DNA from 2 places in the Massilia varians genome. Region 1 is predicted to be linked to the other one. Evidence: predicted binding sites of a transcription regulator. Region 1 holds the regulator's gene; the other holds the start of a gene.
What was found. The regulator FliA, encoded in region 1, starts transcription of late flagellar genes. The targets are predictions, from matches to a motif close to CTAAAGTTTNNNNNNNNNNNGCCGNTA.
Positions count from the first base shown of each region.

Region 2: a site for FliA is predicted at 10,978-11,004, ahead of MasN3_RS07875 (flagellar protein FliT). Genes of this name have one in related genera too.

Region 1 covers NZ_AP026966.1:4,568,985-4,584,673, reverse strand. Annotated here, with positions in the region: gene MasN3_RS20710 (hypothetical protein) at 7-243, opposite strand; gene flhF (flagellar biosynthesis protein FlhF) at 641-2,098, shown strand; gene MasN3_RS20700 (MinD/ParA family ATP-binding protein) at 2,091-2,888, shown strand; gene MasN3_RS20695 (RNA polymerase sigma factor FliA) at 3,056-3,793, shown strand; gene MasN3_RS20690 (flagellar motor protein) at 3,775-4,518, shown strand; gene motD (flagellar motor protein MotD) at 4,528-5,277, shown strand; gene MasN3_RS20680 (RNA-guided endonuclease InsQ/TnpB family protein) at 5,443-6,660, opposite strand; gene MasN3_RS20675 (M35 family metallo-endopeptidase) at 6,711-7,772, opposite strand; gene MasN3_RS20670 (EAL domain-containing protein) at 7,997-10,564, shown strand; gene MasN3_RS20665 (glycosyltransferase family 4 protein) at 10,892-12,127, shown strand; gene MasN3_RS20660 (phytanoyl-CoA dioxygenase family protein) at 12,213-13,100, shown strand; gene MasN3_RS20655 (hypothetical protein) at 13,224-14,327, shown strand; gene MasN3_RS20650 (hypothetical protein) at 14,356-14,865, opposite strand; gene MasN3_RS20645 (flagella synthesis protein FlgN) at 14,990-15,460, opposite strand; gene flgM (flagellar biosynthesis anti-sigma factor FlgM) at 15,467-15,689, opposite strand, start outside.
Region 2 covers NZ_AP026966.1:1,700,133-1,715,821, forward strand. Annotated here, with positions in the region: gene MasN3_RS07805 (hypothetical protein) at 136-321, shown strand; gene MasN3_RS07810 (hypothetical protein) at 400-801, shown strand; gene MasN3_RS07815 (AAA family ATPase) at 819-2,435, shown strand; gene MasN3_RS07820 (general secretion pathway protein GspB) at 2,439-3,149, shown strand; gene mobB (molybdopterin-guanine dinucleotide biosynthesis protein B) at 3,136-3,669, shown strand; gene MasN3_RS07830 (YjfB family protein) at 3,723-3,920, shown strand; gene MasN3_RS07835 (BufA1 family periplasmic bufferin-type metallophore) at 3,961-4,263, shown strand; gene bufB (MNIO family bufferin maturase) at 4,267-5,934, shown strand; gene MasN3_RS07845 (DUF883 family protein) at 5,938-6,219, opposite strand; gene MasN3_RS07850 (RNA-binding S4 domain-containing protein) at 6,367-6,579, opposite strand; gene fumC (class II fumarate hydratase) at 6,629-8,026, opposite strand; gene MasN3_RS07860 (type IV pilus assembly protein FimV) at 8,112-9,149, shown strand; gene MasN3_RS07865 (HDOD domain-containing protein) at 9,504-10,049, shown strand; gene MasN3_RS07870 (HDOD domain-containing protein) at 10,007-10,453, shown strand; gene MasN3_RS07875 (flagellar protein FliT) at 10,645-10,926, opposite strand; gene MasN3_RS07880 (M1 family metallopeptidase) at 11,198-13,870, shown strand; gene MasN3_RS07885 (M13 family metallopeptidase) at 13,867-15,689, shown strand, end outside.

The sequences.
Region 1 (15,689 bases):
CCGGTATCAGTGAGGTCGCCGCTGGACCCACCAGTTCTCGAACCTGATCGAGAAGTGCAACAGCAATCCTGTGACGAACAGGAAATCCCCCACACCACCCAGGCGCAGGCCTGCGGCAATAACTCCCGCGAGCAGGAATACCGTTCTCAGGGCAGGGATGCTGCTGTCGAGCGCTCTGCAACAGAAAATCAAAAAGGCTTCTCCAGACATGCCGGCTTGACGCTTCGGTATCCTGAACTTCATCGGTAGGCCTTTCGTTATTGTTCCAGAAACTCGGTAGAGCCGAGTATGCCTCAAATTCATCAGAGTTACAATGTGAGAGAATTGCGTTTGCTCACTAATGAGTGCATGGATCAGCGTTGTGAGGCCGCTATTTATATCAGTCATTCATTCAGGACATGATATTGCATAATAGTCAGCTTTGTCGCACGAATCCGCAATTGAGTTCAACTTCGTCAACAGCCCGGCAGTTCTGCGCTCATCCATGGCCAAGGAGCACAGCAGCCTTGAAATAGACCTGTTTCCCCTCTTTACTCTTCCGATGGTTTCCTCGCAGCATCGCCAATAATGTTGCCTATGGACGGGCACTACGCCCGCGCAACCCAGAACAGTACAGCTGAATGAAGTGCGGAGAGAAACGATGAACGTCAAGAAATTTACAGCGGCTACTTCCCGTGACGCCTTGCGCAAGGTGCGCGAGGCGCTCGGCCCTGACGCGGTCATCCTCTCCAACCGCCCGGTCGACGGCGTGGTCGAGATCCTTGCGCTGGACAACGACGACGTCGCCGCGCTGGCTTCCCCGGCCATCGAAGAGCCGCAGGCGCCGAGCTTCCAGGCCTTCGACAATGACTTCGACCCGGAACCGGTCTTCAGCCGCGCCGCGGCTGCCTTCGCGCCCGCCGCAACGCAGGCGCGCCAGCCGGCGCCACGTGCCGCAGTACCTAAGCTGGACCCGTTCGCCGGCCAGCCTGACGTGGCCCGGCCCTACGTCGAGCGCCGCGCCGCACCCGCCATCGCACCGGAAATCCCGCCGACCTACGTCAACCGCCGCGCCCCGGCCTCGGAACCGGGCATCGACATGGCCGCCATGACCCAGATGATGAGCGCCGCGATCGCCCAGGCCAAGGAATCGGCCGCTCTTGAAATGAGCGGCATGATAAACGAGATGCGCGCCATGCGCGGCCTGATGGAAACCCAGCTGGCCGAGCTGTCCTGGAACGCTAGCGCGCAGCGCGAGCCGCAGAAGGCCGCAGTGCTGCGCGAGATGCTGGCCGCCGGTTTCTCGGCCACCCTGGCGCGCTACCTGATCGACAAGATGCCGGCGACGAAGGATGCGGTCGACGCCCTGCGTTGGATCAAGACCGTCCTGGCGCGCAACCTCACCACCATCGCCAACGAAGACGACCTCCTGAACCGCGGCGGCGTGTTCGCACTGGTCGGCCCCACCGGCGTCGGCAAGACCACCACCACCGCCAAGCTGGCCGCGCGCTGCGTGATGCGCCATGGTCCGGACAAGCTGGCCCTGATCACCACCGACGCCTACCGTATCGGCGGCCACGAGCAGCTGCGCATCTACGGCAAGATCCTCGGCGTGATGGTGCACTCGGTGAAGGACGAGGCCGACCTGCGCATCGCCCTGAAGGAACTCAAGAACAAGCACACCGTCCTGATCGACACCATCGGCATGTCGCAGCGCGACCAGATGGTGACGGAACAGGTGGCCATGCTCTCCGAATCCGGCGCCGACGTGAAACGCCTGCTGTGCCTGAACGCGACGGCGACCAACGAAACCCTGAACGAAGTGGTGCGCGCGTATCAGGGCTCGGGCCTGGCCGGCTGCATCATGACCAAGCTGGACGAAGCCGCCTCGATCGGCAACGTGCTCGACGTCGTGATCCGGCAGAAGCTCAATCTTCATTACATCTCGAACGGCCAGCGCGTGCCGGAAGACCTGCACCTGGCCGACCGCGCCATGCTGGTCGACCGCGCCTTCCGCAACAACCGCAATGCCAGCGCCCAGTTCGGCGACGCCGACCTGCCGCTGATGATGGCCGCTGCCGGCCAGGATCGTTCACTGCGCGAGGTGCACCTTGGCTAGTTTCGATTTCGACCAGGCCGAAGGCCTGCGCCGGATGCTGCAGGGCCCGCGCCCGCGCATCGTCACCTTTCTCTCTGCCACGCCGGAAGACGACAAGGGCGCCATGCTGGTCAACCTGGGCGCCTCGCTGGCCCAGTTGGGCAACGAGGTCCTGATCGTCGACGCCTGCGAGCGCGACTATGGGGTGGCGCGCCGCCTGGGCCTGAACCGCGCCGCCAGCCTGGCCGCGGTGGCGCGCCAGGAGTATGGCCTGAACCAGGTGCTGCACGCGGTGCCGCAGGGCTTCTCGGTGGCGTCGCTCGGCCGTCCGCTGGGGGACAACGACGCGCGCCGCCTGGCCAAGACCTTCGACGTGCTGGTGGGGCAGGCCGGCATCGTGATGGTCGACGGCGAGCTGGGACCAAGCGGCGAATTCCCGCTGCCGCTGATGGCGAGCTCGGAGATCGTGGTGCAGGTCGGTACCTCCGCCGCGTCGATCACGAATGCCTATGCGCTGATCAAGCGCCTGGCGCAGCAGCTGGGCCGCCGTCCCTTCGGTATCCTGGTGACCGGCGCGACAGAGGCGGAGGCCAAGGTCGTATACGATAATATGTCAGCTGCGGCAACACGTTACCTGGCGGTCAACCTGAGTTCGATGGGTTCGGTGCCGGCCGACGAGTACCTGCACCGGGCCGCGCGCCTGGGCCGGGCGGTGGTCGATGCCTTCCCGCTGGCGGGGGCCTCGGTCGCGTTCCGGCGCCTGGCGGGCCAGTTCGCGTTGCACGCGATGCCCGGCATGGGCAGGGGTTAAATGTAGGGTGGTCGGCTGTGCCGACCGCGCGTTCAACTGAAAGACGCGTTACCGCATCGCCTGCACTGGCTGGACGCGCGGCCGGCGAAGCCGACCACCCTACAATGGCACGAGTGCGGCAGAGTCCCACACAAGAATAGAGATAGCGGAAGAGAAAAGCATAAGGCATGTACACGGTCAAAGGGAGAGCGGACAAGAACCATTTGCTGACGGAGCATATGCCGTTGGTGAAGCGTCTTGCCCACCACATGAAGGCCAAGCTGCCGCCTTCGGTGGAAGTCGATGACCTGATCCAGGCCGGCATGATGGGCCTGCTCGATGCGATCAACCGCTACGAGGACAACCACGGCGCCCAGTTCGAAACCTATGCGGTGCTGCGCATCCGCGGCGCCATGCTCGACGAGCTGCGCAACAGCGACTGGATGCCGCGCAGTACGCGCCAGAACATGCGCAAGGTCGAAGCCGCGATGGAGGCGCTGCAGCAGCGCCTGGGCCGTCCGGCCAGCGAGTCCGAGATCGCCAAGTCGCTCAAGATGTCGCTCGCCGACTACCAGGAGATGCTGGGCGACGGCGGCGGCCACCAGCTGCTGTACTACGAAGACTTCCACGACCAGGGCGAGGACGGCGGCAGCGACAGCTTCCTCGACCGCTATGCGGTGGACGACAGCGATCCGCTGCGCAGCCTGCTCGACACGGGCTTCCGCCAGGCCGTGATCGACGCCATCGATAAGCTGCCGCCGCGCGAGAAGATGCTGATGGGCCTCTACTACGAGGAAGAACTCAACCTGAAGGAAATCGGCGCCGTCATGGGCGTGAGCGAGTCGCGGGTGTCGCAACTGCACACCCAGGCCGTGTCGCGCCTTCGCGCAGCGCTGCGGGAGCAATTATGGACTGGGCCAGCGTAGCCGGCCTGGTGCTCGCGATCGCGGGCGTGCTGGTCGGCCATACCCTGGACGGCGGCAAGTTCGCGTCGCTGATGCAGCCGGCCGCCTTTGCCATCGTCGTGATCGGCACCTTCGGGGCCGTGCTGCTGCAGAGCGAGCGGCGCAGCTTCATGCTGGGCCTGCGCATGCTGCGCTGGGTCTTCGTGCCGCCCAAGTCCGGCCGCGAGCTGCTCTCGCGCGAGATCGCGCTGTGGAGCCTGTCCGCGCGGCGCGACGGCCTGCTCTCGCTCGAGCAGTACATGGGCACCAAGGACAAGTTCGTCCAGAAGGGCCTGCGCCTGGTGATCGACGGCATCCAGCCCGAGAAGCTGCGCAGCCTGCTCGAGAACGAGATCAACGCCTACGAGTTCTCGCAGCGCCAGGCGGCGCGCATCTGGGAATCGGCGGCCGGCTACGCGCCCACCATCGGCATCCTGGGTGCGGTGCTGGGCCTGATCCACGTGATGGAGAACCTGTCGGATCCGTCGCGCCTGGGTTCCGGCATCGCGGTGGCCTTCGTCTCCACCGTGTACGGCGTGGGGCTGGCCAACCTGTTCTTCTACCCGGTCGGGAACAAGCTCAAGGCCATCGTCAGCGACAAGGTGGCCCAGTACGAGATCCTCGCCGAAGTCTTCCACGACCTCGCCACCGGCGACCACACCCGCGTGGTCGACGAACGGGTGGCCAGTCTCCTGACGCGCCACTGAGGCCACGGCATGGCGCGCAAACGCTACGACGACGGATCGCAGGAAAACCACGAGCGCTGGCTGATCTCCTACGCCGATTTCATCACGCTGCTGTTCGCCTTCTTCGTCGTGATGTACGCGATCTCGATCGTCAACGAAGGAAAATACGCGGTGCTGTCCGAAGCCCTGGGCGACGCCTTCGGCGGACGCAGCGTGGCGCCGCAGGCGCACACCAGCGTCGAGCCGGTGCTGCCGCTGTCGCACATCGTCAACCGCAAGCGCCATGAAGCGGCGCGGCGCGAGCGCGAGCGCATGGAAATCCTGGCGAAGGACCTGACCACCACCCTGATGCCGCTGGTGAAATCGGGCCAGGTAAGGGTGACGCAGAATGCGCGCGGCATCGGCATCGAACTCAATGCCAGCGTGCTGTTCGACCAGGGCGAAGCGACCCTGCAGCAGGAGGCGCGCGAGGTGCTGGGCGCGGTGGCGGGCCTGCTCAAGGATGCGCCGCAGCGCATCGAGGTCGAGGGCCATACCGACAACCTGCCGATCACCAACGAGCGCTTCGCCTCCAACTGGGAACTGTCGGCGGTGCGCGCGGCCAGCGTGGTGCGTCTGTTCATCGAGAGCGGTGTGCAGGATGTGCGCCTGTCGGCCATCGGCCATGGCGCCACGCGCCCGGTGGCGCCGAACGACACGCCGGCCAACCAGGCGCGCAACCGGCGCGTGGCGGTGATGATCCTGGCGTCGGTGCCGGAACCGCTGCCGGCGGGTGTATAGAGGAATGAAATAAAAGTTCGTTTCTGCGGTTCTTTTGAAATAGTATTTCAAAACTCTACTCGAATGTAAGACGTCGCCCTGTCTGGTATGCACGAGCTAGTCGACTACACCGGCATGATGTTGACATCCTCCCTCTCTATTAAAGCCGAGGGATCCCTACTGCGCTCATCCAGTATCGTGCTGAGAAGAGTCGCTTCGGTGGGTTCCTGCTGCTGGCGACCTCGTTGCATCGCTCACTCCACAGGCGCAATGGGCGTGTCCCGCCCTGAGAACGTTGATCGCGCCAACTAGATCGGCGTTTTGCTTAAAGTTGCATTGCACACATTTGAACCAAGATTGCGTCTGTCGGTTATCTGCCGAGACAGAGCCGCAACGCGGACAGGTGCGGCTTGTATCGTGTGGTGGAATGGCAATGAGCCAGCCCCCGGACCATGCCAACTTGTAGTCCAGTTGGCGACGGAACTCGGACCACCCTTGATCAAGGATAGATTTGTTCAGACCTGCCTTGGCTCGAACTTTCCTCCCTGGTCGTTCGCTCGTGCCTGCCGCTGATTTGGACATGTTTTGCACCTGCAAATCTTCGATACATACCATCGCGTGGTTTTGGCTGATCGCGGTTGTGATCTTGTGCAGGTAGTCGCGGCGGGCGTTGCCGATGCGGGAATAGAGACGTTGGACGCGAGTTTTGGACTTAATCCAATTGCTGCTGAACTTAATCTTGCGACTCATCGATTGCTGTGCGCGACGTAAGCGGTCTTCGTGCAGCTTGAAGCTGTTGAGCGGCGCGTAGTACGTGCCGTCTGAAAGCGTAGCGAAGCGGGCAATACCCATGTCGATTCCGACCACGCCACCTTGTGGGATGGGTTGCTCGACTTCACGCTCGCTCTGGAACGATACGAACCACTTACCGCACGACAGACTAAGGGTAGCGTTCTTCAGCCTGCCAAGAAGATTGCGACTGTTACGATAACGCAGCCAACCAAGCTTGGGCAGGAATACGCGATTGTTTGCCTGATCAAGTTTGATTTGCTTTGGGTCCGGAAAGCGGAAACTGTCGGCTCGCCCCTTCTTCTTGAACCGCGGGAACCCTGCTCGCTTGGCGAAAAAATTGGCGTAGGCTCGTTCGAGATCCTTCAAAACCTGCTGCAGCGGGTGAACCGGCGCTTGCATCAGCCAGGCAGTGTCTGCTTCATGGCGCCACGCTGTAAGCAACCTGCACAATTCAAAGTAGCAAAGCTTCTTCTCGTCGCGTTCGTAGCGTTCCTTTTGTAAGGATAACGCCTTGTTGAAGACGAACCGGCACGACCCGGCAAAGCGGCGCATCATGCTTTGCTGTTCGCCGGTCGGCATCAACTCGAATTTGAAAGCCTGAAGACGCTGCATGCAAGTAGTATAGCCAGCAACCAGGACGGATTGCCAATCTGCGTGTGATTTCACTCAATCATGGGCGGGCTATTCTCCCCGAAATACTCGTGCGAATCGGCGTTGTTGACCGCCCGTGCCGGGGCGCTCCGGGCCAGCTCGGCCGCTCCCTGCTGGCCGTACACATGGTCGTCGGTGGCGGCGACCACGTCGAAGTGGCTCAGCTCGTGCAGCAGGGTGCCGCCGCGCGAGTCGGTGCCGGTCAGGGGTGCGGTCCAGAACGCCTTGCAGACATAGATCGCGTAGGGCTGGGCCGGGTACACGTAGGCGAAATAGTTTTCGTTGCAGCCGCAGTCGATTTTCAGGGGCTTGGTCTCGAACGCGTCGCGGATCGCCGTGAAGTTGGTGTTCACGGTGGCGGCGCGGCCGGCATCGGGGGCGCCGAACCAGGTGCCGTAGCGCGCGCCGTACTGCGCGCCCCCGCTGCCCGCCGCCAGGTAATTGTGGGCGTCGACCGTCATCGCCTTGCCCGCGTCCACGGCCGCCGCCAGTTGCTCCTGCTGGGCGTTCGAGCACTTGCTGAATTCCAGTGAGGCGGCGCCGGCGACGGCCTGCCTGGCCGGTACCCTGGCCCCGCGCGGCAGGCGCCCGTCGATCCAGATCCCGACCTGGCTGGAGGCCAGCGCACCCGGCACCGGGCGCATTCCGGAGGCGGCGAACAGGCCGCTCGAGGCGGTGCGGTAGCGCAGCTGGTAGGGGCCGGTGACGCTCATCTCGTACAGCGCCGACAGCTCGACCGTGCTGGTGAGCGTGGCTCCCGGTTCCAGCCGCAGATAGTCGTCCGGGCCGGGGGCCGGGCGCTTGGCCTTGATGCCGAGGTAGCTTACCTTCTGGCCGTCGCGCAGCACCTCGAACAGCGGCGCCTGCACGCCCGCCACCGGGGTGTGCCACTTGAGCAGGAACTGCGGCGTGGCGCTGTTGTTCTGCAGGGTGACGCGCACCAGCACCTCGTCGCTGCGGGCGAATTTCTCACGCACGGGTTGCAGGGTGACGTTGACGTCCTGCGCCAGCGCGGGCAGGGCCGACAGGGCCAGCGTCAAGGACAGCAGGCGCGGCAGGATTGAGTGGCGCATGGCGGGCTCCTTGCAGTTGGGATTGAACCTACTGTGCGCCGCCGGCGCGACCGCATCTTGAGCAATCCCAAGCGTATATTTATCCTGGGCAACAAAACCACACCGTGGGTATGGCCTATTAACAACAGATGTGATTATCTGTGATTATTTGCTCGATTCAGGACAAGGCCATTGCTATGATGCAACCACTCTATCCCTCAGTAAATATTCCTCTTTTTTAAGCCATGAACGTCCCTCACGACCTTGTCGACGAGCTCGCCCGCGAGATCGGGCTCGACTGCGACGAAGTCGCCGCGCGCAAGGCTTACCTCGAACTCGAGGAGTCGGACATCGACGCCCTGCGCGACGTGCACGCGCTGCTCGCGTCCCATCGCGACGCCTTCTCGGACCGCTTCTACGCGCACCTGATGTCCTTCCCGAAGCTGCGCGGCATGCTGGGCGACGGCGCCGAGGCGCGCCTGCGGGACGTGCAGGCCGCCTACTTCAGCAGCCTGACGGCCGGCGAATATGGCGAGGAATACATGCGCGAGCGCCTGCGCGTGGGCGCGACCCACCAGCACATCGGGCTCGATCCGACGTGGTACATCGGGGCCTACCGCAAATACCTGTCTGAGCTGTCCGGCCTGCTGTGGCGCCGCCTGCAAGGGCAGCCGGAGCGCCTGCGCGCCGCCATGGAAGCGGTGCTCAAGATCGTCTGCTTCGACATGGGCCTGGCGCTCGACACCTATACCCATGCCAGCCAGCGCAGCAGCCTGCAGAACCAGAACTACCTGGAGCAGGTCATCGACGGCATGCCGGCGGGCCTGCTGGTCGTCGATGCCGAGCTGCGCGTGCGCTCGATGAACCGCAGCATGGCCGACCTGCTGGGGGCATCCGACAGCCTGCTGCTCGAACACAAGCCCGCGCTGGAAGAGCTGATTTCCTGCCGCGAGCTGGCCGACCGCGCGGCTGAGGCGCTGGCCTCGGGCGCGCGCCAGGACAACGTGCTGGTCACGCTCGACCGGCGCGCCGACGGCGTGCGCTACGTCGACTTCAACATCCGCCGCGCGCGCAAGGACGGCAGCTACATGCTGCTCCTGATCGGCCAGGACATCACTTTCCGGCGCAAGGCCAGGCTGCGCCTGCAGGAGAGCGAGGAATTCTTCCGCCTCACCTTCAACCAGGCCGCGGTCGGTATCGCGCTGCTGGGCAGCGACGGCCGCGTGCTGCGCACCAACAGCAAGATGTCGCACATCCTCGGCTATTCCGAGATCGAGTTGCTGCAGCGCTTCTTCCAGCAGCTCACCTGCATTGAAGACCTGCCGGAGGAGCTGGCGCTGATCGAGCGCCTGAAGGCCGGCGAGATCAGCGACTACCAGCGCGAGAAGCGCCTGATCCGGCGCGACGGTTCGCGGGTCTGGGTCAGCGTCAACGTCTCGCGCATGCGCGACGCCAACGGCAACCAGCGCTTCATCTGCGTGATCAAGGACATCCAGCGCCAGAAGCAGGCCGAGGAAGCCCTGCTGCGCCTGGCCAACCACGACGCCCTGACCGGCCTGCCCAACCGGGTCTTGATGCAGGACCGCCTGGGCCAGGCCATCATGCATGCCCACCGCGCCGGCCGCCAGGTGGCGGTGATGTTCATCGACCTGGACCGCTTCAAGCACGTCAACGACAGCCTCGGCCACGATGCCGGCGACGCCCTGATCGTCGAGATCGCGCGCCGCCTGTCCGGCAGCCTGCGCGAGAGCGACACCGTGGCGCGCCAGGGCGGCGACGAATTCGTGGTGGTGCTGCCGGACCTGGCCTGCCAGGACGACGCGGCCAAGGTGGCGCGCAAGCTGCTCGACAACCTGTTCCAGCCCATGATCCTGTGCGGCCAGGAAGTGTTTCCGTCGGGGAGCATCGGCATCGCCATGTACCCGGCCGACGGCGAGGACAGCGCCACCCTGCTGAAGAACGCCGACAGTGCCATGTACGGCTCCAAGGGCAGCGGCGGCAACCATTATTCCTTCTACGCCGCCGCGATGGGCGAGCAGGCGGCCCTGCACCTGCGCATGGAAGGGGCGCTGCAGCGCGCCCTGCAGCGCGAGGAATTCCTGTTGTACTACCAGCCGGTGGTGGACATCGGCAGCGGCGTGGTGGCCGGCGTGGAGGCGCTGCTGCGCTGGCAGCCGGCCGGCGGGCCGATGGTCTCGCCCGCCGAGTTCATCCCGCTGGCCGAGGAAACCGGCCTGATCGTGCCGATCGGCGACTGGGTGCTGGCTACCGCCATGCGCCAGCAGGTGGCCTGGCGCCGCGCCGGCTTGCCCGCGGTGCGCATCAGCGTGAACCTGTCGGCGCGCCAGTTCCTGGGCCAGGACGTGGCCCAGCGCGTGGCCGCGCTGCTGGCGGAAACCGGCTGCGACCCAGGCTTCCTGACCCTCGAGATCACCGAGAGCGTGCTGATGGAGAATCCGGCCGCGGCCACCGAGACCATGGGCCGCCTGGCGGCGATGGGCGTGCAGCTGGCCATCGACGACTTCGGCACCGGCTACTCGAGCCTGGCCAGCCTGAAGCGCTTCCCGATCCACAGCCTGAAGATCGACCGCTCCTTCGTGATGGACCTGACCCAGGACGCCGACGACGCGGCCATCGTCAACGCCGTGATCGCGCTGGCGCATTCGATGAAGCTGAACGTGATCGCGGAAGGCGTCGAGACCAGCGAGCAGCTGGCCTTCCTGCAGGAGCGGGGTTGCGACCAGATGCAGGGCTACTGCTTCAGCCGGCCGGTCGAGCCGCAGGCGATCGCGGCGATGCTGGGCACGGCCTAAAGCCCTCTGCATGCCAGCCGCTGTTGACAGGGTAGCCGAACCAGTAGCCCGGATCGCCCGGCGCCTCCGGCGTTCAGTAGTTGTAGATCCAGTCCTTCAGCTCCGTCCTGGCTCACAGTCCGCCGAGCTCGAATCAAACTATTAATTCCAATACACAATTGTTTTTTTGGTAAATAAGTAACTGATTGTGTTAGAGTGGATATCGATTCCCGGTTCGTGACGCTCTGCATGCATTCGCGCTAGAGCCTGCTTGATTACCTGAAGATGACGCGACGGAAATGGTTTCGCTGATGCGTTCGTCAATTCCTAGCCTGGGCTGTGCGTATCATGAGAATTCTTACCTTCAGTACGCTGTTCCCCAATTCAGCCAAGCCACACCACGGCATTTTCACCGAGACCACACTGCGTCATCAGCTTGCGACTGGTGAAGTGGAGGCTAAAGTCGTCGCTCCGATTCCATGGTTTCCATTCCCCAGCCAACGCTTCGGGGAATATGGCACATTCGCTATGGCACCATTCCTGGAAACGCGTGTCGGCACGGAGGTTTACCATCCTCGATATGTGGTCATTCCCAAACTGGGGGCTAACCTTACGCCCATGAGCCTGGCGCTTGCTACTCGTGGTGTCATGGGAAAGCTGCTGGACGAAGGATTCGATTTCGATGTCATCGATGCGCACTATTTCTACCCTGACGGCGTTGCGGCGGTTTTGCTGGGCAAATACTTCAACAAGCCGGTGATCATTTCCGCGCTGGGGACAGATATCAACCTCATCATGCGGCGACGTATCCCGCGCGCCATGATTCACTGGGCAGGCAAGCACGCGGCTGCCATGATCACCGTATGCGACGCACTGAGGAACGAAATGCTGCGCTCCGGGATGGATCCCTCCCGCATCACGACCTTGCGTAACGGCGTCGACCTCGACCTGTTCAGGCCGGTAGACCGTGCCGCTGCCCGCGATGCTCTGGGCCTGCGGCATTTCACACTGCTCTCGGTCGGCCACCTTGACCCGCGCAAGGGACATGCGCACGTCATTTCGGCGCTGCCCGGCATTCCCGATGCGCGCCTCGTGATCGTGGGCAGCGGACCGGATCACAAGCGCTTGGTCTCACTTGCGCGTGCCAAGGGCGTAGCGGACCGTGTCGTCTTCGCGGGAGCAATGACTCAGGAACGACTGTGCGACTACTACAGCGCGGTCGATGCACTGGTGCTGGCGTCCAGCCGTGAAGGCTGGGCCAATGTTCTGCTTGAGGCAATGGCCTGCGGAACAAGGGTGATTGCTAGCAATGTTTGGGGAACGCCGGAGGTGGTACGGGAGCCGGCGGCGGGCGTTCTCATGACGATCAACTCGGCGCAGGGTGTCATCGACGGTGTGCGGGAACTGCGTTCACGCAGCCCGGAACCCCGTTTGACCCGTGCCTATGCGGAACAATTCAGCTGGGACGAGACGACGCGCGGACAGCTTCGTTTGTTCAGGCTGGCAACGCGGGCAGTACATCCGGAGAAGATCTCGCAGCCCGTGCCGGCGCATGCTTCCGACGGACACGGTCTTGACCACTGAAGGGTAGTCATCATCAGGCATCAAGCCCGTGCGGATACGCCGTCCCGATTCGACAACCATAGTGCCAGCCGGCGCCAACGTTTTCATGACCATCGCAATGGATAAGTATAGTGCCGACGATCTGCTCGATCTAAAACTGCAATTCGATACACAAGGCTTCGTGCACCTGCCCGGACTGCTGTCTCCCGGGATGACGCAACGTGTTCGCGACGCCTTCGAAGAGGCGCACGTGCGCCACGCCGGGCAGGTGGAACGGCAGCGCAGGGACGGGGCGAGCTTCGTGGACCTGCCCGGTATCCTGAACGCCGATCCCGTGTTCATCGACCTTGTCGACCTGCCGCAGCTGCTGCCGCTGCTGCGACTGACGATCGGCGAGGACCTGGCCCTGAACGAAACCAGCGCCAGGCTGTTTTTCCCGGGCCCGACCTTTACCAGCCCGTTCCACTCAGATGTGGCGCGCGTGCTGGGCGTCGACCACGCGCACACAAGCAATCTGCTGGTCAAGCTGCACATCTTTTTCGAAGACCTCGCTCCCGAGCAGGGATGCCTGGCTTTCATACCGGGAAGCCACCGCTTCCCTCCCTTGCACGTCAATCCGCACAGGCCCACCCTCGCACGCTCGTCGGCGGTGACGCGCGTGGTGCCGCGCGCGGGCGACGGTGTGCTTTTCAATACGCACGTCCTCCATATGGCCGAGGACAACCGTACCGAGCACGTGCGCAAGTCCCTGATTTATACCTATGCCCATTTCTGGATGAAGGCGCATGCCAGCGCGGCGCCATCCGACCTGGCCCAGTTTGCTGATTCACCCAGTCGCCAGCAGTTGTTCGGTGTCGATCTTCCTGGCGTCAGCCACTTTTCCCGGCGCCTCGACCGGCTCGACAGTGCATCGGTGAAGACGCGCCTGCAGGACCTTGGCGAACGGATCGCCCACCGGGTCCTGCCGCTCAAGCGCATGCCGCCGCGTGCCTGACATTGCCGGGGCGCCAGCCGTTCTGCTCAGCTTGTTGATTCTTTCTTGGATTCGCCCTGGCAGGATTGACTGCGGCGCACGCGGATGCGGATACTGGCGCCATTACCCACCGCGTCCTGGCCAATGAATATTCTGCTGCGCTTCCTTGTCTATGCCTGCCTGTTCGCCAACGCGCACGCAATCGCGCAAACGGAAGCGGCCAGTCCGCTTGCGCACGCTGCCGCTCTGAAGCCGGTGGCAGCTGCGCCTGACCAGCCGATGCCCAAGGGCCGCATCGCCGCCAAGCCGCTGTTCCGCGATCCCGTTTTCGACGGCGCCGCCGACCCGGTCGTGATTCGCAATGCGGCGCGCGGCACCTGGTGGATGTTCTACACCAACCGCCGCGCCAACGCGAGCGGCCTGCCCGGCGTCTCGTGGGTGCACGGCACCAGGATCGGCATCGCCGAATCGCGCGACGAAGGCGCCAGCTGGCGCTACGTCGGCACCGCCGACATCGAACTGCCGGCGGCGCTCGGCGGATCCGATGCGACGCACTGGGCGCCGGACGTGGTGCGCGCCGACGACGGCACCTACCACATGTTCCTGACCGTGGTGCCGGGCGTGTTCACCGACTGGAAGCATCCGCGCCACATCGTGCAGCTCACCAGCACCGACCTGCGCACCTGGCGCAACGCGCGCGCCATTCCCTTGGCCTCGGACCGCGTCATCGATGCCGCCGTCACCCGCCTGCCGGGCGGCGGCTGGCGCATGTGGTACAACAACGAGCGCGACGGCAAGTCGATCTACTACGCCGACAGCCCGGACCTGGTGAGCTGGAGCGGGCGCGGGAAGGTGGTCGCCGACCAGGCCGGCGAAGGGCCGAAGGTGTTCCAGTGGCGCGGCGCCTGGTGGATGATCACCGACGTGTGGCGCGGCCTGGCGGTGTATCGCTCGCAGGACGCCGTGAACTGGACCCGCCAGCCGGACAACCTGCTGCAGCAGCCGGGCCAGGGCCTCGACGATGGCGTCATCGGCGGGCATGCCGACGTCGTGGTCAGAGGCGAGCGCGCCTGGCTGTTCTACTTCACCCATCCGGGGCGCGGCCAGGTGCAGGGCGGCGCCGGCACCGGCACGGATGGCCCGGAGCAGCGCCGCAGTTCGCTGCAGGTGACGGAACTGATCCAGTCCGGCGACCGGCTGCGCGTGGAGCGCGATGCGCCGACGCGCATTGCGCTGGGCGGCGGCTGAACGCCTCGGAGAAGCGCGCCTTATCCGCTCATGCCGGTGTTGCAGGAGCCGGGGACAAGGCCCGGTCGGCGCGCTCGCATTGACGCATGAGCCAGAATGACATGCATAGGGCGAGGAGGTTCACGCCGATGGCGAAGCGTGCGCCGGGTTGCCCCAGGTTGAGGCTGAATTGCGCGCCGAATCCGGAACCGAAAAAGCCGAGCTGGAAGGGCGACAGCTTGGCAAAGACCTGAAGCTGCCCGCCGCAGAACACCGCGTAGCCGAAAACCGGCGTTTGCAGCAGAGGCACCTGAGCCAGCCAGAAAAGAGCATTCCGGTACAGGGCCTGCCGGCCACCTTCGAGCATCTGCACGCCACACCATATACCCCATAGGAAAAAAGCCTGGGCCAGCGTGAAGGGGAGGATCGTCGTTGTGGTCGGCACCTGAGCTTGCAGGACTGCGCTCATGCTGGAAGCGAAGCCGACCGCCCCGCCACCAAGGGCCAGGATGCCGAGTCCACGACGCTGCCAGTTATTCAGAGATCCGATCGTTTGCATGTGCGTTTTCTTCATTCGAAAACGCGCGAGCGTACCAGACGAGCGCCGCGCAAAATGCGCGAATTTTCACCGAAAAACAAAGGGCCGCATGCTGCGGCCCTTGTCGCTGGAAGGGAAGGAGCGCTCAGCCGATCACGTAGCGCCTGGACGGTCCGCTTCCCACCGCCTGGCCGCTGGCGCCATACACGCCGCCCGCCTCAAGCCCGGCCGGCATGCGCAGGGCATTGAGCACGCCCTGGTTGTGCGCCAGCTGCTTGTTGATCAGCATGCCGTTGACGCGGTTGAGTTCCTTGGCTTCGCGTGCCAGCGCCAGCAGCGCTTCCCATTGGGTGCGGGCCTCGTCATTGCCGCCCACGGCCAGCCAGGGTTCCATGCCGGCTTCCGATTCTTCGCAGCCGGCCGCCAGCAACGCGGCGTGGCGCTGGGCCGACAAATCGGCGAGCGCCTGCAGCAGTGCGTTCTTGCGGGGAGTGGTGTGCGCCAGCCCATCGGCGTCAGCTGCGACGAGCAGCTGCTGTTCCTGTTTCATCAGCTCGATCAGGGAGCCGAGGTGTTGCTGTTCTTGAAGGACGGTCGAGATGGGGCTGGTGAGCATGAAGGATTATCGCTTGCGTGAATGGAGCAAGTCGCGCACGGTGTCGAGCAGGCCGTCGGCGACTTTCTCGGAGTTGACCTGGAACTGGCCATCGGCGATGGCCATCTTGATGCGCTCGACTTTCTTGGTGTCGAACACCCCGTTGTTGCCGCCCACGGCATTGGCCATGGCCTGGCCCTGCGAGGACAGGCGCACGCTGTCGGTCGCGACCTGGGTCGTCGCTGCCGTC
Region 2 (15,689 bases), 2.7 Mb from region 1:
AATCCAGGGGATGAGCGGTCTGGCAGCCGGGCTGGGCGACGCTGACCGCGGCGCGTTTTGACTCCTGTCGTGCCTGCCGCGTGGCCGGACGGGGCCTTGCGATGTCATAATGCGGGCCATGGAAGGAGAATTCACGTGATTCGCTATATGGGCACCCGAAAGAACGCCGATGGGGCGGCCGTGTATGTATTCCTCGTCAACGGGATGCAGAAGGAGGTGCGCGAGCACGCCCTCAAGCAGCATCCCGGCTGCTTCGAAGCCCTGCCGGCCGCGGTCAAGGCGCAGATCGCGGCCAACCGCGCCTGGCTGTCCAAACTCTGAGCCGTGCGACTTTACCGATCGGCAATTGTTGCCACGCTGACGGGGGCGCTGTCGGCGGGTCCTGTCGCGGCGCAGGCCATGCCCTCGACCTTCAGCCAGGTCGTCGGCAATGCGCTGCTGTGCCGCAGCCACCTCGACAACCGCTATTTCCACGACTACCTGAGCACGGCATTCGGCCCGGCCTACAAGCGCGAAGGCGGGGCGTACTGGTTCAGGGTCGAGGCCACGCTATGGGGCGCCGAGGTCAAGGAAGTCATGGTCAGCGACGACAGCAGCGACCTGGTCTTCATTGCCGCGCTCACCGAGAGCACGCCGGAAGAGCTGGAAGGGGCGATCCGCGCCAGCGCCGGCATCGCCTATCGGCCGCTTGACGCCTCGCCCTATCCTTTGCGCGTGTCCAACCCGGGCAGCACGATCGCTTACATGAATGACAAAAGCAAGATATATTGCAAGAAGTTCAAATCGCTGCCGGTCCGCTAGGACCCGCATGATCGCCGATGTATAACCATTACTTCCACCTGAAGGGCGCGCCGTTCTCGATCGCCCCCGATCCGCGCTACCTGTTCATGAGCGAGCGCCATCGCGAGGCGCTGGCGCATCTGCTCTATGGCATAGGCAGCGGCGGCGGCTTCGTCCTGCTGACCGGCGAGATCGGGGCCGGCAAGACCACCGTGTGCCGCTGCTTCATCGAGCAGATTCCCGAGAACTGCCGGCTGGCCTACATCTTCAATCCGCGCCTGAGCGTCGAGGAACTGCTGCTGAGCGTATGCGACGAATTCCGCATCGACTTGCCGCCGGCCGGCACGCCGATAGGCGTGGCGACGCCCGGACTCAAAGGCTACGTCGACGCGATCAACCGCTACCTGCTGGAATCCCACGCCCAGGGGCTGAACAATGTGCTCGTCATCGACGAGGCCCAGAACCTGTCGGCCGAGGTGCTGGAGCAGCTGCGCCTGCTGACCAACCTCGAAACCAGCGAGCGCAAGCTGCTGCAGATCATTCTGATCGGCCAGCCCGAGCTGCGCACGATGCTGGCCCGTCCGGAGCTGGAGCAGCTGGCCCAGCGCGTGATCGCGCGCTACCACCTGGGGCCCCTGTCGGTGGCCGAAACCGGCGCCTACGTGGCGCACCGGCTGGCGGTGGCCGGCGCCGGCGCGTCGCCGTTCCCGCCCGCGCTCGCGCCGCAGATCCACGCGCTGACGCATGGGGTGCCGCGCCGCATCAACCTGCTGTGCGACCGCGCCCTGCTCGGCGCCTACGTCGAGAACAGCCCGCAGGTGACGCGCCCGATCCTCAAGAAAGCCGCCGCCGAGGTCTTCGCCGGCGAGCCAGTGGCGGCGCGCCGCCTGCGCATGCCCTCCATTGCCGGCGGCGTGCTGGCCGCGGCCGCCGTCAGTGCTGCCGCCTGGCAGGCGCTGCCGGCGCGCAAGCAGGTAGCCGAGCCTGCCCATGCCGCGGCCCCCGCCAGGGCGGTGCCGGCGACGGCAAGCGCCGCGGCGCCCGCGAGCGTGCCGCCGGTGCAGGCGGACGAGGCCAATGCGCTGCGTGAGCTGGCGGCCTTGTGGGGGCAGCCGCTGGCCGGCGACAAGCCCTGCGAGGCGGCGCTGAAGCTCGAGCTGCGCTGCCACCAGGGCCGCGGCGGCCTGTACGAGCTGCGCATGCTCGACCGGCCGGCCGTGGTCACCCTGCATGACGGCCCACGCACTGGTTATGCGGTGCTGTCCGCGCTGGACGGCAACAGCGTGACGCTGAGCGCCGGCGCGCGCAGCGAGAAGATCGACCTGGCCAGCTTCGTGGCCCGTTTCGGCGGCGAGTTCACGACCTTCTGGCGCATGCCGCGCGCCTTCCGCGAGGAGCTGGCCGAGGGCGCGCGCGGGCCGGACGTCGACTGGCTGGCCGGACGCCTGGCGGGCCTGGACGGCGCCCAGGCGCCGCAGCCCGGCAGCGTGCTGGACGCCGGCATGCGCAAGCGGCTGCAGCGTTTCCAGGCCGCGCAGTACCTGAAGGCGGACGGCCTGGCCGGTCCGCGCACCTACATGCGCCTGAACCAGCTCTCCGGCGTGCCCGAGCCGCGCCTGCTGGCCCAGGGCGCGGCGCTCAAGACCGGAAAATAAGCCATGTCCTACATCCTCGAAGCCCTCAAGAAGGCCCAGGCCGAGCGCCAGCTCGGCAACGCGCCGACCATCCACGCGCCGCCGCCCAGCTATGCGACGCCGGCCGCCCGCGCCAGCCGCCAGCCGCTCGTGATCGGCGTTGCCGCCGGCGCACTGGTGGTGGCGCTCGGCGCGGCCTTCCTGCTGCGCCAGCCGGCGCCGGCAGTGCAGGTGGCGAGCGCGCCGGCGCCTGCGCCCGCCGCCGCTCAGGTTCCCGCTGCCGTTTCTGCGCCCGTCTCTGCGCCCGTTGCCGTGCCCGAGGCGCCGGTAGCCGCCCCGGTAGCGGCGCCCGCCAAGCCGGAAGCGCCCGCCAAGCCGAAGGCGCCGCCGGTGTCCGCGAAGCCTGCAGCGCCCGCCTCGAGGCCGGCGCCGCGCGCCGAAGCGGCCGAGGCCTTGCCGGAACCGGCGCGTCCCGTCCTGGTGGGCGCCGCGCCGTCCGCCGAGGACAGCATCGGCCCGCTGCAGTCGCTGCCGGAATCGGTGCAGCGCGAGATCCCGAAACTCAGCTTCGGCGGCTATATCTATTCGCCGAATCCGGCCGAGCGCCTGCTGCTGGTCGACAAGATGCTGCGCCGCGAGGGCGAGGAAGTCGCGCCCGGACTGGTGCTGGAGCGCCTGCTGCCGAAGGCGGCGATCATGAATTACCGCGGCATGCGCTACCGTGTCGCCTACTGAGCCGGGGCCGGTGCTGGGCGTGGTCGGCTGGTCCGGCAGCGGCAAGACCTCGCTGCTGGAGGTGCTGATCGCGCGCCTGGCGGGGCGCGGACTGCGGATCAACGTCGTCAAGCACAGCCACCACGACGTCGAACTGGAACCGCCGCGCAAGGACAGTGCCCGCCTGCGCATGGCCGGGGCGGCCGAGGTGATGCTGGCTTCTCCCTACCGGGTCGCCATCCTGCGCGAACTGCGCGCGGGACCGGAACCCGCGCTGGCCGAACACCTGGCGCGGCTGGCGCCGGCCGACCTGACCCTGGTGGAGGGCTACAAATGGGAGCGCATGCCCAAGCTGGAAGTGTTCCGCCCGAGCCTGGGGCGGCCGGCCCTGTATCCGGACGATCCCGACATCCTGGCCGTGGCCTCGGACGGGCCGCAGCCTCAGGGACCAAGCGGGGAGGGCGGGCCGGCGTGGCTGGACCTGAATGATCCGGATCAGGTGCTGGCCTGGCTGGATACATGGTTGCGCCCGCGGGCCTAAAGTTTGTCTTTCGGCTGCCGTAATTGGTGGATACGCCTTAATGGGAGAACGACATGGATGTGTCCAGCATTGCCAAGCTGTCCACCAGCATCGCCGAAACCGGCCAGCGCCAGGAAGTGAGCCTGGCCGTCTTCAAGAAGGCCCAGCAGATCCAGGAAGCCACCGCCACCCAGCTGCTCGAAGCGCTGCCGGCGGTCCAGTCGGCGAACCTGCCGCCGCACCTGGGGAACAAGATCAATACGACGGCCTGAGCGCCGCCTTGCATCTTCCCCCGCCACCCAGGAGTACCGCATGACCCACCGCCACGCCCTGATCGCCGCCGCCCTCGCCAGCGTCTGCGCCCACGCCGCCGCCCAGGACCAGATGGGCGTGCCGAAGGGCGACCAGGAGGCCTGCTACGGCGTCGCCAAGGCCGGCCAGAACGACTGCGGCACCGCCACCCACGGCTGCGCCGGTGTCGCCAAGGTCGACAAGGACCCGAACGAATGGAAGTTCGTTGCCAAGGGCACCTGCACGCAGCTCGGCGGCGCGCTCGAACCGGGCAAGGCCCGGCAGGACAAGACGGAGCCGGCCAAGGCCGACGCCGGCAAGTAATCCATGCCGGCCCCAGGGGAAGGCACTGCGGCCGGCGTGGGCCTGCGCACGCCGCACTACCGCGCCTTCCTCGACGGGCGCCCGCCGGTCGGCTTCATCGAAGTGCACAGCGAGAACTACCTCGCCCGCGCCGGCTGGGACTGGCACGTGCTGAGCACACTGCGGCGCGACTATCCGGTCAGCCTGCATGGCGTCGGGCTCGGCCTGGGCTCGGCGCGCGGATTTTCCGATGCCCACCTGGAGCGCCTGCGCGCCCTGGTCGAGGCGGTCGACCCTTTCCTCGTCTCCGAACACCTGAGCTGGGGCGCGCTGGCGGACCGCCAGCTCAACGACCTGCTGCCGCTGGCCGTCGATGACGCCGCCCTGGCGCTGCTGTGCGAGCGGGTCGACCGGGTGCAGGAGCGGCTGGGCCGCCGCCTGCTGGTCGAGAATGTCTCGGCCTATGTGCGTTTTCGCGCCGACACCATGAGCGAGGCCGAGTTCCTGGCCGCACTGGCGCGCCGCACCGGCTGCGGCATCCTGCTCGACGTCAACAACCTCTATGTCAACCAGCGTAACCACGGCGAGGACGCGCGCGCCGCCATCGCCGCGCTCCCGCTGGGCAGCGTTGGCGAAATCCACCTGGCCGGCCACCTGGAAACGCCGCTGGCACTGGTCGACCACCATGGCGCCGCCGTGGCCGAACCGGTCTGGGAGCTGTACCGCGCCGCGCTGGCGCGCTTCGGCCGGGTGCCGACCCTGGTGGAATGGGATGCCGACCTGCCGCCGATCGACAGCCTGCTCGCGGAAGCGGCCAGGGCCGATGCGATCGCCCGGGACTATCCGGTGCCGGCCGCGATCCCGGCGAGCCGGTCGCCGGCGCCGCCGGTGGCAAGGAGCGACGGGCTCGCCGCGCTCCAGCAAGGCTTCGGCGCGGCGCTGTTCGACAGCAAGCAGGAAGCCGCCTTGCAGCCCTTCCTCAAGGAGGGCGGGGCGGAGCGGCTGGCCCTCTACCGCGCCAACCTGGGCGCCGGCTGGGAGCGCGCCCTGGGCCAGGCCTATCCGGTCCTGCGCCAGTTGGTAGGCGAGGAGTTCTTCGCCGGCCTGGCGCGCGCCTACGGCAAGGCCGCGCCGTCGCAAGATCCGGACCTGGCCGCCTTCGGCGCGCGCTTCGCGGATTTCCTTGCGGGGTTCGCGCCGGCCGCGCCTTATCCCTACCTGCCCGACGTGGCGCGGCTCGAGTGGGCCGTGCACCGTGCCTGCCTGGCGCCGGACACCCCACCCCTCGGCCTGGACGCCCTGGTCGCGCTGTCTCCCGAGGCTCTGGACGGCGCCCGTTTCACCCTGCATCCCTCGGTCGGCCTGCTGCGCAGCCAATGGGCCGTCGCCGCGCTGTGGCAGGCGCACCAGCCGGGCGGCCCGGCACTGCCGGCGCACGCCGGCACCCCTTGCACGGTACTCGTGGCGCGGCGCGGCTGGCGGGTGGAGGTGGTGGAAGTGGGCGCGGCGCAAGCCGCGGCCCTGGATCGGCTGGCGGCGGGCGCCGGTTTCGGCGCGGCGCTCGACGCGGCGCTGGCCGCCGCGGCGGCCGGTGAGGGGACGCCGGACATCGGCGCCATGCTGCAGGGCTGGTTCAGGCTCGGCGTGGTGACCGCGATTGCGGCAGACGACGCCGGTTGCGAAAGCCCCTAGGCTTCAGTGGAAGGCGCGCAGGATGCGCTGCTCACCGGTACGGTCGGAGTAACGCTCGTTGGCGGCGCGGGTGGCGGCCATCATGCGCTCGAGCTGGGCATCTTCGAAACGCGCCAGTTCTTCGTTGGCCGCTTCCAGCGCCAGCGCCAGCTTGGCGCGCGCGTTCTGGTACAGCGCACTGGTGTAGTGATCGGTGTTTTTCAGCAACTCTTCCGCATTCTCGATGACGAGACGCAGGTCTCCGATGAGCTGCTCCTGGGACTGGGCGCGGTTCGGGGTTTCCATGGCTTCACCTATGGCCGGTTGATATAAGTCGATCCTGATGACTTAAAATATAAACAAGGAAGCCCCGCTCTGTTTGTTAGGGCGCAAACATAAGCCCGCTGTTTTTCGCCACCTTTCCTGTCCGTTTCCCAGCCGTTTCGGGCGTGTTTACCGGACCCGGATCTGCACGTCGCCCACGGTCACGGTCTGGCCGCTGCGGATCTTCGCGGTCTTGCGCAGTTCCTGCTTGCCGTCGACCGCCACCGCGCCGCTGGCGACCATGTTCTTGCCGGCGCCGCCGCTGTCGACCAGGCCGACCAGCTTCATCAGCTGGTTCAGCTCGACGAACTCGGCTGTCAAATCGAAATCTACTTTTTGCATACTGTCCTCGGGGAATTGAAAAGGGCACCTGGAGGTGCCCCGAAAGGTTTTACGCGGCCGGGTCCGGCCGGGTCATGTCGATCGGCACGATCCATGCGTCGAACTGCTGCTCGGTGACGAAGCCGGATTGCAGCGCGGCCTGGCGCAGGGTCAGGCCTTCGTGCGACGCGGTCTTGGCGATCTGTGCGGCGCGATCATACCCGATGTGCGGGGCCAGTGCGGTCACCAGCATCAGCGATTTTTCCATCAGCTCGGCGATGCGCGCATGGTTCGGCTCGATGCCCTGGACGCAGTGCTCGTCGAAGGAGCGCATGCCGTCGGCCAGCAGGCGGGCGCTCTGCAGGAAATTGTGGGCGATCATGGGCTTGAACACGTTCAGTTCGAAGTTGCCCTGCGAGCCGCCCACGGTGATCGCGACGTCGTTGCCGAATACCTGGCAGCACAGCATGGTGAGCGCCTCGCACTGGGTCGGATTCACCTTGCCCGGCATGATCGAGCTGCCCGGCTCGTTCTCGGGAATCGTGATCTCGCCCAGGCCCGAGCGCGGGCCCGAGGCCATCCAGCGCACGTCGTTGGCGATCTTCATCAGGGCCGCGGCCAGGGTCTTGAAGGCGCCGTGGCTCGAGACCATGGCCTCGTGGCCGGCCAGCGCCATGAACTTGTTGGGTGCGCTCTTGAAGGACAGGCCCGTGCGCGAGCTGAGCTCGGCCGCGATGCGCGGGGCGAAATCGGGGTGGGCATTCAGGCCGGTGCCGACCGCCGTGCCGCCCGCCGCCAGGCCCAGGAGGCCGGGCAGGGTGGCGCGGATCGCGCTTTCCGCGAATTCGAGCTGGGCGACGTAGCCCGAGAATTCCTGGCCGAGGGTGAGCGGGGTGGCGTCCTGCAGGTGGGTGCGGCCGATCTTGACGATGCCCTCGAAGTCGCGCGACTTGCGCAGCAGCGTGCCGCGCAGCCGGGCGAGGGCCGGCAGCAGGTTCTGCGCCACGGCGATCGCCGCGGCCACGTGCATGGCGGTGGGGAAGATGTCGTTCGAGGACTGGCCCATGTTGACGTGGTCGTTCGGGTGCAGCAGGCGCTTCTCGCCGCGCTCGCCGCCCATCAGCTCGGAACCGCGGTTGGCCAGCACCTCGTTCATGTTCATGTTGCTCTGGGTGCCGGAGCCGGTCTGCCAGACCGCCAGCGGGAATTCCTGCGGATGGCGGCCTTCGAGCACCTCGTCGGCGGCGCGGATGATGGCCTCGGCCTTGTCGGCCGGGAGCTTGCCGAGCGAGCGGTTGACCGCCGCGGCGGCGCGCTTGACCTGGGCCAGGGCGGCGACCAGTTCCGGCGCCATTTGCTCGGTCGAGATGTGGAAATGGTGGAGCGAACGCTGGGTCTGGGCGCCCCAGAGGCGGTCCGCGGCCACCTCGATCGGGCCGAAACTGTCCTTCTCAATCCTGTTTTCCATGGTGTGTTCCTGTTGTGGGCGGCAGTGATTAAAGAGTTTAGCCGATTGTCCGTTAATGACGTTCAGGCTTCACTACTCCCATGCTATGGCTTCCCGCCTTCCACTGATATCGACTTGCGCGCTGCTGGCCGCTGCCTCCTGGCCGGTCCAGGCGGCCGAGCTGGGCGAAGCGCGGGTGAGTTCCTTTCTCGGCCAGCCGCTGGTGGCCGACATCGAGCTGACCATGCTGGAAGATGCCGCCAACCCGGTCCAGGTGCGCCTGGCGCATCCGAACGTCTACCACGGCGCCAACATCGGCATGCCGGCAGTGCTGTCCACGCTCCGGATGACGGTGATGCGGCGCGACGGGCGCCAGTTCCTGCACCTCACCTCGCTCGGCAAGGTGGAGTCGGAACACTTGCACCTGTACCTGGAACTGGCCGACGGCGCGCAGCGCGGCGTGCGGCTGGCAACCCTGTGGCTGGCGCCGGATCCGAATCCCGCGCCGCCGCCGGTTCCGGTGGCGCCGCCGCCAGTGCCTGCCAAGGCGGCGGAAGGGGCGCCGCTGGCGGCTGCGGCGCCGGAGTTCATGCCGGCTCGCCCCAGGCCCGCGCCCGCGCCGCTCAAGCCGAAGCCGGCCATCGTGCCGCCGCAGCCGGCCAGGCCGGCGCCCTCGACGCCTGAACCGCCCCCGGCGGGCGGCGCCTGCGCTGCGCAGCCCAAGGCGCAGATCGATGCCTGCGTCGTGCTGGGTGCGAGGAATGCGATGCTGCACGAGCAGCTGGGCCAGCTCGAGGACAAGGTGAAGCTGCTGCAGGTGGCGGCGGGCGCCGCGCCGGCTTCCACCACGCAGACCCTGGCGGCGCCGCAGCAGCAGGTGCACAGGGTAAAGAAGAAAAAGCCGGAGCCGCCGCAGGAGGACAGCGCGCCCTGGCTGCTGCCGGGCGCCGTCGCCGGCGCGCTGGCGCTGCTGGCGGGACTGGTGTTCGCCCTGCGCGCCAGGCGTGCGGCGGGGCCCGGGGAGGGGCCACGCGCCGGCCTGGGCGCGCGCGTGAAGGCGCGCCTGGGACGCAGGCCGCCGCCCGGCGCAGCGGCCGAACCGACCCTGGACAAAGGCGCGCACAACGCGTCTACACAAGATTGAAATTCTTGCTATACTTGATTCGTGTTCGCAAGATCACAAACGGCACAGCGGCCTGGCGCAGCCACCACCGATAGCGTGGCGCGGAAAGCAGGCGGACGTTGAAGAAACGCCTGTGTCCGGAAGCGGTTCGCCTGCCAGCTGAGGCAGCGAACGCCGGATGCAACCGGCACGAGGCGACGCCAGGAGATACCTGGTGATCGCTCTCCCCGATTCCGTGACCGAGCCTTCCGCTCGGGTACATGCAAAGCGCCTGCGGGCGCTTTTGTCTTTTCCGGATGTCCATCCGCAGTGCATGCGTTTTACATGACGGGCCTTGGGCTACAATCTCCCCCTGCGGCACAGACCCTGCGGACTATGAAGAACTGGATCAATCGTTTACTGAGCGGCGCGCAAACCCAGGCGGCCACGCCCGAGGAGCCGGGCGGCGGCGCCGACCATGCCGCCACCGACGCCCTCTATTACCTCTGGCTGGCCGGTCCGGCACGCTTCGACGCGCCGCCGGAGACCGCGCGCCTGATCCTGGAGCAGGTGGGGACGCTGACGCACAACCCGGCCGTTGCGGCCGAGCTGGTGCCGCGGGTGCCGGAACTGATCCCCAAGCTGCTGCGCAGCCTGCGCGACGAGAACGTCAGCACGGGCGAGCTGGCCGGCCAGGTGGCCGAAGACGTGGTGCTGGTGGCAGAAGTGCTGCGTGAGGCCAACAGCGCCTATTACCGTCCCGTCACCCCGATCAAGACCCTGGACGCCGCCATCATGCTGTTCGGGCAGAACGGCTTGCGCATGCTGCTGGCGCGGGTGCCTTCCGGCCCCTCGTCAAGCTGCACGAGGCCGGTTTTGCCCGGCGCGCGGCGCCGCTGGTGTGGAACCGTTCCGAAAAATGCGCGGTGGCGTCCAGCCTGATGGCTTCCGCGCTGGCGGCCGACATCTTCGAATCCTGCCTGGCGGGGCTGATGCAGGATGTCGGGCTGATCGTCGGCTTCCGGCTGGCCGACCGCGTGTGCCAGAACGGCAAGGTGCCGGCATCGAGCGACTTCGGGGTGGAACTGCTGGCGCGCAGCCGGCAGCTGTCGGCGGTCATCGCCCGGCACTGGGATTTCCCCGATACGGTGGCCGGGGCGATCGCGCAAGCGGGCGAGCCGGACGGCTCGAACCTGGCGCAGGCGCTGGCGCAGGGGGATCACATCGCCAAGCTGCGGCTCTTGATCGATGCCGGGAAGCTGGCCGAGGACGACGCGCTCGTCACGGAAAGGCTCAACAGTTACCAGCGGCGCTGCCTGGGCAAGCTCAGTAACCTGGAATCATAGGGTGGGCGGCTCGTAATTCAGTCCACTGGCCCGAATTACCCCACGCGGTGATAGGTAGTGTTCGATACGTTGCAAGAGTGCTGGCAGACGTTGACCGCGTGGGCGGGAAAACAGTCCACTGGACTATTTTCCCCCGCCCACCCCGAAAAAGGCGCCTCGCGGGCGCCTTCGTCTTGATTTGCGTTACTGAATCAGTGCGCGCACATCGCGCGGTCCAGCTGCCCCATCCAGGGTTCGGTCACGTCGCGAATCGCGCGGTCGTTGGCCATCAGCTGCTTGATCAGGTCGATCTTGCGCTGGCGCTTGGCGCCTTCGAGCGCGGGCACGCCGCCGGCCGCGGCGCCTGCGGCCACCGCCGCCTGCACGTTCAACTTGTCGAAACCGGTCCAGTCGCCAGCCTCGGCGGCGCCCTTCATCTGGCTGCTGAGGCCAGCGAGGTTTTCATACATCGAGAGGACGTCGTTCGAGGTCATGTTGGCACCAAGGCAATGAACGCCGGCCGGATTGCCGGGTATCTAAGGCATTTACGGATGGGCTTTCGGGAACTTTAGGGTGATGTGAAAAAAATTCGGATTTTTTTTCGCATGCCCCGCCATTCCCCGGTTTCAGCAGTCTGGCCCCGTTTTTTGCAGTCTGTCGCATTCCGGGCGCAAGCGCTGCCCGGCTTTCCTACAGTGCGTGCTGGGTTCCTGCGCCATGGCGCGCCTGGACCGCCAAATAAAAACAGATGCGAGAGAGAGACTTATGAGAGACATGCCAGTCGCGCGGGCCTGCAAAACGGCCGCCGCGCTTGCGTTCACCATTGGCACGGCCACGGCGCAGGCCGAGGCGCCGTTTTCTTTCGCGGCAACGCCGGGCAAGCTGCCGAAGGACGTGGTGCCGCTGCAATACGACGCCCACATCATGCCGGACGTTGCCGCCAACAGCTTTCGCGGCACCCAGACGGTCGAGATCGAGGTCTTGACCCCGACCTCGACGATCATGCTGAACGCCGACAACATGCGGATCGATTCAGCCAGCCTCAGTGGCAAGCACCTGGGCAAGCTGACACTCGACCCCATCCTCGACAGACAGCAGCAGACCCTGCGCTTCGAGCTGGCCCAGCCGCTGGCGCCGGGTAAATATGAACTGGCGCTGGCCTTCCGCGGCCAGATCAACCGCGAAGGACGCGGCCTGTTCTACGTGAACTACAAGGCCGCTGGCCGCGACAAGAAGCTGATCGCCACCACCATGGCGCCGACCGATGCGCGCCGCATGCTCCCGACCTGGGACGAACCCGCCTTCCGCGCCCGCTTCAGGCTCACGGTCGACGTGCCGGACAACTTCACGGCCTATTCCACCACTCCGATCGACAAGCGCGAAGATCTCGCCGGCGGGATGCAGCGTATCAGTTTCGGCAATACCCCGAAGATGCCGAGCTACCTGGTGGTGCTGGTGGCCGGCGAACTCGAGCGCTTATCGAGCAGGCAGGACGGCGTCGACATCGGCATCGTGACGACCGAAGGCAAGCTCGGCTCGGCCGCCTTCGCCCTGGAGGCCACGCGCGATCTGCTGCGCTACTTCAACAACTACTTCGGCATCCCGTACCCGCTGCCCAAGCTGGACCAGATCGCGATCCCGGGCGGCTTCAACGGCGCCATGGAGAACTGGGGCGCGATCGTCTACAACGAACCGGCCCTGCTGTACGACCCGAAGAAGAGCCCGGAAAAGCGCAAGAAGTTCACCTTCAACATCAACGCCCACGAGCTGGCGCACCAGTGGTTCGGCAACCTCGTGACCATGGCCTGGTGGGATAAGCTGTGGCTCAACGAAGGCTTCGCCTCGTGGATGGCGACCAAGGCGACCCACCACTTCCACCCCGAATGGCGCCCCTACCTGGAAGGCATGGCCGAGCGCGAATACGTGATGAACCTGGACGCGCGCAAGACCACCCACCCGATCCAGACCCCGATCGAGACCGAGGAGCAGGCCGCGGCGGCGTTCGACGCCATCACCTACCTGAAGGGCGAGGCTTTCCTGCGCATGCTGGAAGCCTACCTGGGCGAGTCGGCCTTCCGCAAGGGCATGCGCGCCTACATGGCGAAGCACCAGTATTCGAATACGACATCGAGCGACCTGTGGGCCGCGCTGGAAAAGGCCTCCGGCAAGCCGGTCGGGAAGCTGGCCTCGGACTGGACCCTGCAGCCGGGCTTCCCCCTGGTCAAGGTCGAGCAGGCCTGCGAGGACGGCCGGCGCAAGGTGACGCTGTCGCAGGAACAGTACCGTCTCGACGAGCCGCCCCGCGAAAAGCGCCTGTGGCACGTGCCGCTGCAGGTCGGCACCGTCAACGGCAAGGCCTGGACCATGCTGCTGTCCGGCCCCGGCACGACCATCAACCAGGGCAGCTGCGACGGCACCCTGGTGGTCGATCCGCACAGCGTCGGCTACTTCCGCGTGCAGTACGACCCGGCCAGCTTCCGCGCCCTCGCCGAGCAGGCGCCGCGCCTGCCGGACAGCACGCGCCTGAAGCTGCTGTCGGACACCTGGAGCTTCGCCTCGAACGGCCGCATGGGGCTGGAGGCCTACCTGGACCTGGTGCGCAAGTACGGGGACGAGCCGCGCGTGGCGGTCTGGGATGCGATCCTGTCCAACCTGCGCACGCTCGACTCGCTCGCGCGCGGCGAGCCGGAACAGGCCCTGATCCGCCGCTTCCTGGTCGATCTCGCGCGCCCGACATTCGACAAGCTGGGCTGGGAGGAAAAGCCGGGGGAGACCGCCGAGGACAGCCAGCTGCGCGCCATGCTGGCCACGGCGCTGGCCCGCGCCGGCGACCCGCAGGCCATCGCAGAGGGCAAGGCCAGGTTCGCGCGCTTCCTGGCGGCTCCGTCCTCGGTGCCGCCTTCGATGATTGACTTCGTCACCGGCACCGCCGGCCGCTATGCCGACCAGGCCACCTACGCGCTGCTTGCCGCGCGCGCCACGAATGCCCCGACCAGCGAGGAGCGCAACCGTTTTGGCCGCGCCCTCGCCAGCGCCCAGGACCCGCAGCTGGCGGCGCGTACCCTGCAGTCGCTCCTGTCGCCGCAGACCCCGCCGGACCTGGTGCCGTATCTGATCGGTGGCGTCGCCGGCGAGCACCTCGAGCAGACCTGGAAGTTTGCCACCGCCAACCGCGACGCGCTGCTGAACAACATGGAGGCGCTGGGCCGCAACAGTCTGTTCGCCGGCATCGTCGCTTCCTCGAGCAATCCGGCGCATGCGGAGATGATGGAAGCCTACATGCGCAAGAACTTCGGCCCGGACGGCGTTGTCGAAGCCGAACGCGTCGGCAACGGCGTGCGCATCCGCGCCGACCAGAAGGCGCGCCTGCTGCCGCAGATCCGCGCCGCCCTGCAGTCATCAAGTAAAACCACATTACCGAGAGAAGGGACGCTATGAAAACCAGCTGGACTCCGATCAAGACCGCCATCACCCTGGCGCTGTGCGGCGCCTTTGCCGTCGCTCCGGTCCATGCGGCCGGGCAGGACGCTGCCGCCAACGCCGCCAAACCTGCCGCCAGGCCGGCCGGCGCCATCGTGCTGCCGGGCGACGACTTCTATGCCTACGCCAACGGCGAGTGGATGGCCAAGACCGAGATCCCGGCCGACCGCGGCTCCTGGGGCGCCATGTATGTGCTGGCCGAGGATACCAATGCCCGCATCGTCAAGCTGATCGAGGACGCGGCGGCCAGCAAGTCCGCCAGTCCCGAGGCCCGCAAGGTGGCCGACTTCTACACCGCCTGGATGAACGAAGCGGCGATCGAGTCTGCCGGCCTGGCCGCGCTCAAGTCGCGCCTGGACAGGATCGCGGCGATCAAGGACCGCGCCGCGCTCGCGCGCGTGCTGGGCGAATTCCTGCGCGCCGACGTCGACCCGCTGAACGCGACCAACTTCAACACCCCGAACCTATTCGGCGTGTGGTTCAACCAGAGTTTGACCGACCCGTCGCGCAACGTGCCCTATCTGCTGCAGGGCGGCATCGGCCTGCCGGACCGCGCCTACTACCTCGACAACAGCCCCAAGATGGCCGAGCTGCGCACCAGGTACCAGCAGTACGTCGCCGCCATGCTCAAGCTGGCCGGCTACGACAAGGTCGAGGAGCGGGCCGCGAAGATCTTCGCGCTGGAGTCGGAACTGGCCGAAAGCCACGCGTCGCGCGAAGAGTCGGCCGACATCCAGAAGGCCAACAACCCCTGGCGCATGAAGGACTTCGCCGCCAAGGCGCCGGGCATGGACTGGAACGCCTTCATGCAGGGCGCGCGCCTGTCCGGACAGGACCGTTTCATCGCCTACCACCCGGGCGCGCTCAAAGGCGCCGCCCGGCAGGTGGCTGCCACCGACCTGGGCACCTGGAAGGATTACCTGGCCTTCCACAGCCTGAACCAGTTCGCCAGCACGCTGCCGAAAGCCTACTCCGACCTGCGCTTCGAGTTCTACGGCAAGGGCCTGACCGGCTCGCCGCAGCAGTCGCCGCGCTGGAAGCGCGCGCTGGCCGCCACCAATGGCGCGATGGACGAAGCCGTCGGCAAGATGTACGTCGCCAGGTACTTCCCGGCCGAGGACAAGGCGCGCATCCTGAAGATGGTTGCCGAGATCAAGACCGCCTTCGAGCACCGCATCGACAAGCTCGACTGGATGGCGCCGTCGACCCGCAGCCAGGCCAAGGAAAAGGTGCGCACCATGTACGTGGGCGTGGGCTATCCCGACAGCTGGCAATCCTACGAGGGCCTGAAGGTCTCGCCGACCGATGCGCTCGGCAACGTGCTGCGCGCCCAGGAATTCCACTACGTCCAGCAGCTCGCCAAGCTCAAGCAGAAGCCGAAGAAGACCGAGTGGGCCATGCCGCCGCAGCTGGTCAATGCCGTGAACCTGCCGCTGCAGAACGCATTGAACTTCCCGGCCGCGATCCTGCAGCCGCCGTTCTATGATCCGAAGGCATCGGACGCGCACAACTACGGCGCGATCGGCTCGGTGATCGGCCACGAGATCAGCCACAGCTTCGACGACATGGGCGCCCAGTTCGACGCCCAGGGCCGCCTGCGCGACTGGTGGACCAAGGAAGACCTGGCGCACTTCAAGAAGGCTTCGCACAAGCTGGTGGAACAGTACAACGCGTATAAACCTTTCGAGGACCTGGCCATCAACGGCCAGCTGACGCTGAGCGAGAACCTGTCCGACCTGGCCGGCCTGGCCGCGGCCTATGACGCGTTCAAGGCCTC